3 regions of the Clostridium cylindrosporum DSM 605 genome follow, and region 2 is predicted to be linked to each of the others. Evidence: a T-box and tRNA genes for the amino acid it is inferred to sense, from the RefSeq annotation. Region 2 holds a T-box; the other regions hold tRNA genes.
What was found. The T-box of region 2 lies ahead of leuS (leucine--tRNA ligase). A T-box ahead of a tRNA ligase gene usually reads a tRNA of that ligase, here a tRNA-Leu.

Region 1 (4,282 bases), on a different contig from region 2:
GGAAGAGTATAGAGATATTGAATTTTCTAAAATATTTTCAATGGAAATAGAATCCTATATCTCAAGTAACTTTTGGGATGTAGAAGAATTAATAGAAGATATTAGTACAGAAGAATTTTATGATATATATACACTTGGTTGCAAGGAATTAGGTATAAATACAGATTACATTGTAGATATGGTATCTTCAGTAAATAAAAAGGTAGAAAAAGAACTTGTTAATATATTGAAAGAAAAGTATACTTCTGAAAAAATATACAATCCTAGCTTTAGGGTTAAAACAAGAAATATACCAAGTAAGATAAATAAGCTAAAAGGGAAAATAGATAAATTAATAGATAGGGAAGTGACTACTACAAATAAAAGTATGATTTTATTTATATCAATGGCTAAAGAGTGCATACTAGAATATTTGGCTTGTGGGAATTTTGCTAAAAGGGGAAAAGATAATAATGTAGAATTTCCTAATGCGTATATTGAAAGTAAGCTTCCAGAATTAATAAATAAAATAGCTATGGTTGAAACATACATTTATGAGGAATATAAGAAAATACATAAAGGTGTTCCTTCAATTAAGGAATTAATGAAATATAAGGATTGCCAAAATGAATTTACCTCAAATAATATAATCTTCATAATTGAAAACTTATACGTAACACAATCTACTAAAGAAAAAATATCAAAATTAATTCCATTAAACCCTAAAGAAGAATATCCTAAAGCTAGAAGAATGAAGAGAAAATTTACTATCCATGTTGGAGAAACTAACACTGGAAAAACTTATTCAAGCCTTGAAAAATTAAAATCATCAGGAAGTGGTGTTTATCTATCTCCACTAAGATTACTTGCTTTAGAAGTTCAGGAAAAGCTAAATAGTGATGGTATACCTTGTAGTTTATCTACAGGTGAAGAAGAGAATATTATTTCTAATGCTAATCACATTTCCTCTACAGTAGAAAAAGTAGATCTAAGTAGCATATATGATATTTGCGTAATTGATGAATGTCAAATGATAGGAGATACCCAAAGAGGGTTTGCCTGGACACGAGCGATATTAGGAGTATTGGCTAAAGAAGTACATCTTTGTACTGCTCCAGAGGGTTTAGATATACTAATTAAGCTTATAAAGGAATGTAATGATGAATATGAAGTTGTTGAACATGTAAGAAATACAAAGTTAGTATTTGTAGATAAAAATTTTAACCTAAAAAGAGATATTGAGAAGGGAGATGCCTTAATTGTATTTTCTAAGAAAAAGGTATTAGCAGTTGCATCTGACCTTCTTAATAGAGGGATTAAAACAAGTGTTATATATGGTGCACTTCCATATGCTACAAGAAAAGGTCAATTCCAAAGATTTTTAAATGGAGATACAGATGTGGTTGTTTCTACTGATGCAATAGGCATGGGTTTGAATTTACCAATAAAAAGAATAATTTTCTTAGAAACATCTAAATTTGATGGAGAAGATGTAAGAAAACTAAAAGACCATGAAATTAAACAAATATCTGGTCGTGCTGGGAGAAAGGGAATTTATGATGTAGGATATGTACTATCAGCACAAAATGGGAACTTGATAGAAAAAGGATTAAATACTGAAGTAAAACCAATAAAAGAGATATTTACTGGATTCCCTGAAGTTTTGTTGGATATAGAAGAGGATTTATCCTACATACTAAAGGTATGGGAAGATATGCCTACATCTCGTCTTTATCACAAAACAGATATAGAAAGAGATTTAAACTTGATACAAATATTAAAAAGGGCAAGGATAAATGTGCCTAACAAAACCCTACTAAGAATGATTTCTATTCCTTTTAGTGAGAAATCAAGTACTGTACTACAATTATGGCTAGAGTATTGTCAGATGTATACAAAAAAGGTTCTTAACCTAAAGAGGCCCGATTGCGAAGGTAAGGAATTAGAGGATTTAGAGGATTATTATAAATGCTTAGACTTGTATTATTCCTTTTCTAAGAATTTTAACTTATACATTGATTTAGATTGGTTAAGTAAAGAAAAGCTTAAAACTGCAAATAATATTAATGAGATACTTATTAATTCCCTAGGCAAAAGTAGTAGAAGTTGTAAGAAATGTGGAAACAAATTAGCTTGGGATTATCCTCACAAAATATGTAGCGAATGTTACAATGATAGGCATTATAATACTAGATACTATTATAAGTATTGATTAAAAGGGATAACTATAAAAGGTTATCCCTTTTAAATAGGGAACAAAAAACCTACATTTATTACTGATTATATAAATCAATAATAAAACGTAGGTTATAAATTCAATATTCAAAAATATTGGTACCACTGGTGGGACTCGAACCCACATGGTTTCCCGTTCGATTTTGAGTCGAATGCGTCTGCCGTTCCGCCACAGTGGCACTACTAGAATATGTTATCATAATTAACCATATGAGTCAATATAACTTATTTTCTTATTTGACCGCTACCATTAATAATATATTTAGTAGTAGTAAGTAACCACTGTTTATATATGTATTGTACGATTGATACCTATATTTAATTACAAGTGATTTTAATATATTATATGTAATTTGTCAAGTGTATAAAATTTACAAAGTTATACTTTTATGGTATAATTAGGTATAAAATAAAAAAGAAGGAGGAGAAAGGTTATAGATAAATTAAGTAAATTTTTAATTAAAAAACAAGAGAAACTAAAAAACGATTATAAAAAAATAGAAGAAAATAAGGACGATGATGCACAATGGTTTAAATTAATAGATATAGACGGATATATAGATAACGTAGAAAGAGCAATAGAAAATCCTAACAAGGAAACGTACAATAATTGTAAAGATAGTAGTTTTTTATTTAAAATAATAAAAAAATATAAGAATACTAATAATATAAAATTTTTAGATGAAATATTTGAAAATATAATACCTAAAAAACCGATTATAGATACAGTTGAAGAGAAAGGGATATATAAACCATTATCATTGTATTTTGAAGTTGATAGGGAGTTATTATATGAAATAGACCCGACTGAAAAATTGTATAATTGTTTTAAAAGATTTGAGAAAATTGAGGAATATGTATATGTTCCTAGGCAATCATTTAGAGATAGAAAAGATGATGAGGTATTTAGAACAAAACTTACTAAAAAAGAAAACGAATATATTATTAAAAATGATTGTTATGATGTTGAAGATAAAATATTAACATATAGATACCTAGAGAATAGATTAAAAAGTATCTATATAAATAATTTTATTTTTAATTGTTGTATGGAGCAAGGATTTACTAAATTAATTTTAACTGCTAAAAACATGTATTTTAATTGCATAAGAGTTAATAGAAAAGAAGTACAAAACAATAGGCTATATTTAAAAAAGTTTTTACATAAATATAGGTATTATAGTTATGATTCAGATAAAGATCCTTATACTAGATGGGGATACAAGGAAGTAAATTATGAAATTGGAAAAGAGAAATTTGAAGAAGCAAATATAAAAATAAGTAACATTGAAGATTATAAACTTTATGATGATGAAGAATTTACTTATATTGAACTGGGAGAGGATTATTATAAAATAAGAAAAGGTTTAGGCAGTAAAAAATTAAGATACAAACAAGATAAAGATGTTTATAAAGATGAGTATAATAGAAGGTTAAAAATATTAAAGGTTAAAAAAGAAGAAATGGTAAGAGAAAATATTGATTATATAGTTGAATTAGTAGAAAATCATATGAGAATTGCCAATGAAATAAAAGAGAGAAGAAATAAATATAGATGTGAAATGGATTATAAGGACTATATAAACATATACAAAAAGCATTTTATAAAAGCCGTTGATAATATAGACCTAGATATGGTTTCTAAATTAAGAAACATATATGGGGAAGATGATTATAAGATAATAGTTAAGTATATAAATACATATGTTTTTAATTCTATAAAAAATTATAAAATGAGAGAATTATTATCGAATACTTATAAAAGAACACAAACAGGTGGAGAAGATAGGTATATAAAACTTGATGATAGTTTAGATGTGTTACAACTATTAATAGCAAGATATTGTGATAAGGACAATATAAAAAATTATAGTATATTAGATATAGATAAATTAACTAAGAGTCAGGTAAAATTTATAACCGATATAGGAGCAGTTATAAAAAGTGAAGACAAGTACAATTATATTAATATAACTAAAGAGGATTTACCTTCTATAAATGTAACTTATATTAGTGAAAAGTTAGAAGTTAAAAGAAATAAGACAACTGATAAAATAAAGAGGATTTG
Region 2 (4,282 bases):
AATGTGGTGCAAATGGTGCTAGAAGTTTTATAAGGTCCTTAATAACTCCTCCTAGGAATTCTACATTCTTAACCTCTGTATCAGTATCATACTTATAAAGTGCATTTACAAGCTCCATAAGTCTTGCAAGTGCTGTGTTAAATTGGAACTTATCCGTATCATCTAGTACTCCCTTAATTGCTGTATGAAGAACTAGGTTAAGTTCCTTTTCATCCTTAGCTATATCTGATTTAGTAGTTCCCTCTGATTTTAGCTCAAGATATCTTTCTACGAATCTTTCAATTCTTGAAGCAAATCTGCTCATAGCCTTAATACCATCTACGTTCCATGGACCTCCCTCTGAGTATCCGAATCCAAACATTAGGTACATTCTAAATACGTCTGATCCATATTCACTAACATAATCATCAGGTGATATTACATTTCCCTTTGATTTACTCATTTTATTTCCGTCTGGCCCTAGGATGATTCCTTGATGAACAAGTGATTTAAATGGTTCATCAAAGTTAAGGTATCCAAGGTCACGAAGAGCCTTAGTAAAGAATCTAGCATATAGTAAGTGCATTGCAGCATGTTCTGGTCCACCTACATACTTATCTACTGGAAGCATCTTGTTAATCCATTCAGTGTCAAATGCCTTTTCACTATTTTTGTTATCTGGATATCTTAGATAATACCATGATGAACATACAAATGTATCTAGTGTGTCTGCTTCTCTCTTAGCTGGCTTTCCACACTTAGGACAAACAACATTAACAAACTCCTCAGACTTTTTAAGTGGTGATTCACCATCTGGTGTAAATTCAACATTGTATGGAAGTTCAACTGGTAGTTGCTCCTCTGGCACTGGAACTGTTCCACAATCATCACAGTGGATTATTGGAATTGGACATCCCCAGTATCTTTGTCTTGATACTAGCCAATCACGTAGTCTATAATTTACCTTTAATTCACCCTTATTTATGCTTTCAGCCTTTTTAACAATATTTACTCTTGCATCAGCTGATGTCATTCCATTGAATTCTTCACTATTTACAAGTGTTCCGTATTCAGTATATGGAAGAGTAGTTTCTTCTCCCTTAGCTGATTCTACAACTCTCTTAATAGGTAGGTTAAACTTAGTTGCAAACTCATAATCTCTCTCATCATGTGCAGGAACTGCCATAACACATCCTGTTCCATAAGTTGCTAGAACATAGTCTGAAATCCAAATTTCTACCTTTTCACCTGTTAGAGGATGAATAGCAAAAGACCCTGTAAATACTCCTGTCTTTTCCTTAGAAGTGGACATTCTTTCTATTTCTGATTGCTTTTTAGCTTCTTCTTTATAGTTTTCAACCGCATCCTTTTGAGCAGGAGTTGTTATACTATCAACTATTGGGCTCTCTGGTGCAAGTACAACATATGTTACCCCATAAAGAGTATCTGCTCTTGTTGTAAATACGTTGAATTTAATATCTAAATTCTCTACTGAAAACTCAATTTCTGCCCCTTCACTTCTTCCTATCCAGTTCTTTTGAACCTTTTTAGTCATATCAGGCCAGTCTAGTTCATCTAATTTTTCTAGTAGTTCATCTGCATACTTAGTAATGTTGAAAAACCATTGTGTAAGATTTTTCTTAGTAACTTCACTTGAACATCTTTCACACTCACCATCTAGAACTTGCTCGTTAGCAAGAACAGTACTACAGCTAGGACACCAGTTAACTGGAGCTTCCTTTCTATATGCAAGTCCTGCTTCAAATAGTTTTAGGAATATCCATTGAGTCCACTTATAATAATCTGGAAGACAAGTAACTAATTCGTTTTCCCAATTAAACATAGCTCCCATTTCTCTTAGCTGCTTCTCCATAGTTTCTATGTTCTTCATTGTAGAGTCATGAGGATGTACCCCTGTTTTTATAGCATAGTTCTCAGCTGGAAGACCAAATGCGTCAAATCCCATTGGCTGAAATACTGAATATCCTTGCATTCTCTTAAATCTTGCCCATGTGTCTGTTGGTCCGTAGTTATACCAATGTCCCGCATGAAGCTTTGCTCCTGATGGATATGAAAACATTTCAAGACAATAAAGTTTTTTATCTGCCTTTGACTTGTCAAATTCATATAATTTAGTTTCGTCCCATTTTTGTTGCCACTTTTTATCTGTTTCTACTGAGTATGGCATTAAATTCACTTCCTCTCAAGTATTATCGGTGCATCAAAAAAAGACCCTATCCCCTAATGGGGCGAAGAGTCTTTCGCGGTACCACCCAAATTTGTATCTTAGTTAAATAACGGCTATGCCGGCTCGGCTTACTAAAGGTTCGGCCTACAACTCAAGGGCGAGTTCAGAATGTAAAGATTATGGGCTCCCAGCTATCTCCCACTCTCTGTGAATCCTATTCAAACTTACTACTCCCTATCACAGTTTTTATAATATATTGTATCAAATTGTCCAAATTTTCATTAACTAACATTTTAGTATAAAAAATTTTTTATGTCAATATAATCACTACTGTGTAATATTGTCATAGCATCTTATTTTCAGCATATTAATAAAGGTAAGAATAATTATAAAAAGGTGATAAATGGAACAGTCCTCATTTTTCAAAAAAACAGCAGTACTTACTGTGTCTAATGTACTTACTGGAACTTTAACATTTATATATACTATATTTCTTTCAAGAGAAATGGGTGCAGCTGGTATGGGACTTTACCAGTTAGTTACACCAGTATTTGCATTATTTTTATGTATTACAGGTGGAGGTATTACGGTAACCCTTTCTAAAATAGCAGCAGAAAAAAAAGCATCTGGAAAACTTCATGAGTTATATAAAACAGTAAAGATAATGTGTATGTTCGAACTAGTATGGTCATTAATGGTAACACTGTTTTTAATTATTTTATCCAAGGTAATTGCAAATAATATACTATCTGATTCTAGAACAGTTTTAGGAATTATAGCTTTTTGCCCTGCTCTAATTATTATATCTCTTTCATCTGTTTTTAAAGGTACATATTATGGACTTCAAAGAATACTTGAGCCAGCTATCATTGATGTAATTGAAAAGGCTATTAGAATTATAATGATTTTCCCTTTAATGGCACTTGTTAAGAATATGAATCTAGGGATTGAATACACTACGGCAGCTGCAATGCTTGTTGTAAGTATAGGGGAGATTTTTAGCTTTATACTGTTTTTTATTTCATATAAAATATATATTAAAAATCATCCAGCAAGAGGGATATGTAAATCTAATCGTGAACTTGTTGTAAGTGTATTACGCCTTGCAATCCCTCTAGCTCTTAATGGTATATTATCAACTATATTTTCTATGATTCTAACTCTCCTTATTCCTAAAAGACTTATGGCAGGGGGAGTATCCTATAATGAAGCAATTTCCCTACTTGGGAAGTTAGAAGGAATGACTCTGACTATTTTATTCTATCCTGCAATTATCCTAAATGCTGTATGTACAGTTCTTATTCCGTCTATTTCTGAAGCTGTTACATCGGGTAAGGATTATATTATTAATCACAGAACTAATATAGCTATAAAGGTTGCATCTATTGTAGGATTTTCATCTACGGTACTTATACTTACTCGTGGAGGGGACATAGGAATATTTTTTTATAAAGATTCCTATGTAGGATATCTATTAAGCTTACTTTCTATCCCTTTACCTATTGTATATATTCAAATTATATCTTTCTCAATTTTAAATGGGCTTGGCAGACAGGGAAGCTTACTCATAAATTCTACATTAACATCTATATCAGATGTAATATTCATATATATCTTTTTAGGTATTCCAACACTTGCAGTAAAAGGATATGCACTAAACTTTTTATTATCCGCATTATTCTCAATAGGCTTAAATTTCTCAGTTATAAGGAAGTCATTTAAGTTTAAGCTAGATTATATGAACTGTATTGTAATTCCATGTTTATGTGCCTTTTCACAATATGCTCTAACATCATTACTTTTCAGTAGTATAACAAATGTACCACTTATAATAGTTCTATACTATTTAACATACTTTATACTTTATCTTCCATTTTACTTTATAGCCTATAAAAATAAAAATATTCCTAATTTCACAAGAAAAGCATCATAGATAAAGGGTAAGTAGAAAAACTACTTACCCTTTACTATTTATTGTTTATTTTCTTTTAATCTTACTTTTAGCTATTGCAATAATCGAATTAACCTCTTCTATTCTCATAAAGTATATAACTACAAGATAAACAACCCCTGCAATTACTATAGCCAGTAAAAGTGAAATCGACTCACCAATTA
Region 3 (4,282 bases), on a different contig from region 2:
GGCTATCTAAAGATCTTAAAATAACAAGAAAAGAAGCGAAGCAGTATATAGATAACTACTTTGCAAGATATCAAGGGGTAAAGACATATCTAGATAATACTATAGAAACTGCTAAAACACAGGGGTATGTTAAAACATTAATAAATAGAGTTAGATATATTCCAGAGATATCCTCATCAAATAGAAATGTTCGAATGTATGGGGAAAGACTTGCTATGAATACACCGATACAAGGAACAGCTGCAGATATTATAAAAATAGCAATGGTCAATGTATATGCAAGACTAAAAAATGAGAAATTTAGGTCGAAACTTATCCTACAGGTACATGATGAACTAATACTAGAAGTTCATAAAGATGAGCTAGAAAAAATGAAGTTATTAGTTGAAGAGGAGATGAAAAATACTCTTAAGTTAAGTGTACCATTAGAAATTAGTATGAACTTCGGTGAAAATTGGTATGAGGCAAAATAGGAGAAGATATGAGGGTAATTGGATTAACAGGAGGGATTGGCACTGGTAAAAGTACAGCTTCCTCTATAATAAAAAGCCTAAATATTAAAGTAATAGATTGTGATATAGTATCAAGAGAAGTAGTTAAGGATAAGGAAGTTTTGAACCTGTTAGAAGAAACCTTTGGAAATAAAGTTATAACTTCAAGTAATGAACTTGATAGGAAGCAACTTGGAAAAATAGTATTCAAAAGCAAAGAAAATTTAAATAAACTTAACTCTATATTACATCCTATTATGAAAATTAGAATTAAGAATTATATAAAGGTATATGCAAAAACAGAAAAGCTTTGCATAGTAGATGGTGCTATTTTAATAGAAGCAGGGTTCTGTGATTTAGTAGATGATATAATTCTTATTTCTTCAAGTGAAGAGCTCCAATTAAAAAGGGTAAATGAAAGAGATGGACATTCGTATGAATATATAAAGGATGTAATAAAATCACAAATGCCTTTAGACGAGAAGAAAAAATACTGCAAATACATTATAGAAAACAATGAAGGAATAGATGAACTAAGAGAAAAAGTAGAAAATGTTATAAAAACATTATTGGATTTGGAGGCATAGAATGTTTAAAAAATTGGCAAAGATAGCTCTAGTAATAATTTGTTTTGCTACATTATTAGGAGCTTTTCATAAACCAATGTTAAAGCAGGTTTATAAATTAGAATATAAAGAAACCATCGATAAGTATGCAGATAATTATAAAATTGATAGGGAGCTTGTTTATGCTCTTATAAAGAAGGAAAGCAAGTATGATCCCCTTGCTGTTTCGAAAAAAGGAGCAATGGGATTGATGCAGATAATGCCAGATACAGGGAAGTATATATCAGGTCTTTTAGGAGAAAAGAATTTTAAGATAAATGACCTATATGATGCTGAAAAAAATATTAACTATGGTACATATTATCTAGCTAAGCTTTCTAAGGATTTTAATGGAGATGTAGAGGCTATACTTGCAGCTTATAATGGTGGGGAAGGTAACGTTAGAAAGTGGATGACTGAAAATGGTAATGAACTTTATGAAGATAAAATTCCATTTAAGCAAACAAGGAACTACATTAAATCTATAAAAAGAGATTATAATATTTATCGCTATCTTTATATAAGTAAATAGTATTTGATTTCAAAAATGCAATATGATAAAATATCCTCATCAGACTTAGCAGATGTGGTGGAACGGCAGACACGCTATCTTGAGGGGGTAGTGTCCACAGGGCGTGCGGGTTCAAATCCCGCCATCTGCACCAATTTGAGTATATATTTAAAAAAATAATGAGCCTAGGAATTATCCTAGGCTCGATTTTATTTAAGTTAAATTTAATAGTTCGTAGAAAATAAAGAACTTTTTATAAGTGCTTTTCTTATTTGCATTCCAATTACAAGTGATAGAAAGATTTTAACTAAATCAAATGGTACAAATGGAATAACACCTGCCAGCAAAGCTTTATTAAAGCTCATATTTGTGATAAGTGAAAGCTGAACTGTTCCTATCCCATATATACATATAAGTCCGAGTATTATTCCTAAAGCGTTTATAAAAATATTAGGTTTAAGTGCCAGATAACCTACAATAAAAGCGGCTATTGGAAAACTAATTATATATCCTCCTGTAGGTCCTAAAACCTTATTTATTCCTCCGGAGAATTGTGCGAACACAGGAAAACCAACTGTACCTACAAGAACATAAGTAACTTGGGAAATAGAACCAAGCTTTGGACCAAGTATAATTGCAGAAATAAATACAGAGAATAATTGTAGTGTGAAAGGTATTGGTGTAAATCCAAGTGGTATAGCTATTTGACTGCATATTGCTGTTAATGAAGCAAAAAGTGCACAAAGTATTAGCTCTTTAGTTGTTAAGAATTTTTTCATGTTTTAACCTCCTGATGATTTGTTAACCTGTACTTAAAATATCGTTAACAATGATTATAAATAAAAGATAAATATATGTCAAATTTTTTTTCAGTAATAAATATGGTACAATATTTACAATTACAAAATAATAATTTATAATAGATAATAATTATTTACAAGAAAATAGATATAGGGAGGTAGCTAATATGGAAATAAAGGAAAAAGTTTTACATGCATTAAGAGAGGCAGAATCACCACTTAAGGCTGGGGAAATAGCTGAAATTATAGGTGAAGAAAAATCTGAAGTTGATAAGGTTATTAAACTTCTAAAAAAAGACGAGGAAGTTATATCACCTAAAAGATGTTATTATCAAATAAATGAATAATTTATAAATAAGAGGAGTATGCAATATACTCCTCTTATTTTGTATAAAATAAATTATAAACTTGTAAAGGATTTTTAATAAGAATTGTTGAATATAACAGTAAAGGCCTAGTCCTTCCTATTATCAAATAGAGGAAAAGGTGATGAGTTTGATACCAGTCAATATAATAATAGGTGAAATTACGGTTCGTGACATAATTTATGAGGAACTTCCTCAAATACACAGGTTGTTAAATGAGTCAGATGAGACAAAAGCACTTCTAGGTAAAAAAGAAAGCTTTCAATTTGAAGAAATTAAGGAGAGATATTTAGAGTCACTCTCAAGTGTTTCAGATTTTTTTCTAGGAGTCTATTTAAAGGAAGAGATAATTGGAATTTTAAAGGGAAGGTTTGAAAATAGGTCTTGTACAGAAGTTTGGTTTTTAACATATGTTTTAAGTGAGAGATACAGAAAACGTGGATTTGGAAGTAAAATATTAAGTGGGGTAGAAGAGTGGTTTGGGGAATATTATTCAATATATAGATTTTGTGTATTAGCATATGAGGATAATTCCAATGCTATGGAATTTTGGAATAAAAATAATTACAAACTACTAAGACGAACTAATATAAAGCATCCATCCAAAACAGGAGCAGTTGTTATACTAGAGAAAACGGAGGATAAAAATGGACTTAAACACTAGATGGTTTAAAGATAAAGTTTTAGAAAAAACAAAAAAATCTTTAGAGTCTAAGGGATATGATGTATACATTGTTAAAGATAAAAGTGAAGCAAAAAAGAAGGTTATTTCTTTAATAGAGGCAAAAAGTACTGTAGGTGTAGGAGGAAGCCAAACACTACTACAGTGTGATATTTTAAACTCTCTTAGAGAAGGTGACTATAATTTTTTAGACAGATATAAAGAAGGATTAACACCTAGTGAGGTTAAAGAAGTTCACAAAGAAGCATTTTTTAGCGATTACTATTTGACTAGTAGTAATGCTATAACTGAAAGCGGGGAGTTAGTAAATTTAGATGGTCTTGGAAATAGAGTAGCTGCAATGATTTACGGACCTAAAAAGGTTATTGTAGTGGTGGGAGAAAATAAGATAGTAAGAGACATAGATAGTGCATATGAAAGAGTTAGGAAATATGTAGCTCCAATTAACTGTAAAAGATTAAATATGGACAATCCCTGTGTTAAAGTTTCAGAATGTGTAAATTGCTCTAGTGAGAATAGGATATGCAATCACTTAGTAGTTACATTTAGACAAAACACAAAGGGAAGAGGGATTGTAGTACTTGTTAAGGAGGAGATTGGGTATTAATAGCTATACTAATGATAAAGGATTTAAAGCCGCTGATTTTTCAGTGGCTATGTTTTTTAGTGATAATGTAAAAATATGTAACAAAATGGAGGTATAAAGATGAGATACACGAGAGTTGAAATAAAAAGCACACTTAATAAGTATAAGGTCATAATCTGTTTTACGATACTTCTTCCAATTATATCATTAATACTTGGGAAGGTTTTAATAAATTATTCTCA

Region 1: it encodes a tRNA-Leu, which carries the amino acid that the T-box ahead of leuS (leucine--tRNA ligase) is inferred to sense. The anticodon was not compared.
Region 3: it encodes a tRNA-Leu, which carries the amino acid that the T-box ahead of leuS (leucine--tRNA ligase) is inferred to sense. The anticodon was not compared.

The regions. Positions count from the first base shown of each region.
Region 1 is NZ_LFVU01000027.1:250,763-255,044, forward strand. It holds gene CLCY_RS09700 (helicase-related protein) at 1-2,191, shown strand, start outside; tRNA gene CLCY_RS09705 (tRNA-Leu) at 2,312-2,393, opposite strand; gene CLCY_RS09710 (hypothetical protein) at 3,030-4,282, shown strand, end outside.
Region 2 is NZ_LFVU01000005.1:62,012-66,293, forward strand. It holds gene leuS (leucine--tRNA ligase) at 1-2,167, opposite strand, end outside; T-box leader at 2,222-2,417, opposite strand; gene spoVB (stage V sporulation protein B) at 2,571-4,100, shown strand; gene murJ (murein biosynthesis integral membrane protein MurJ) at 4,146-4,282, opposite strand, start outside.
Region 3 is NZ_LFVU01000027.1:283,361-287,642, forward strand. It holds gene polA (DNA polymerase I) at 1-473, shown strand, start outside; gene coaE (dephospho-CoA kinase) at 482-1,078, shown strand; gene CLCY_RS09850 (lytic transglycosylase domain-containing protein) at 1,080-1,628, shown strand; tRNA gene CLCY_RS09855 (tRNA-Leu) at 1,677-1,761, shown strand; gene CLCY_RS09860 (biotin transporter BioY) at 1,832-2,386, opposite strand; gene CLCY_RS09865 (MarR family transcriptional regulator) at 2,575-2,754, shown strand; gene CLCY_RS09870 (GNAT family N-acetyltransferase) at 2,897-3,436, shown strand; gene CLCY_RS09875 (lactate utilization protein) at 3,420-4,061, shown strand; gene CLCY_RS09880 (hypothetical protein) at 4,161-4,282, shown strand, end outside.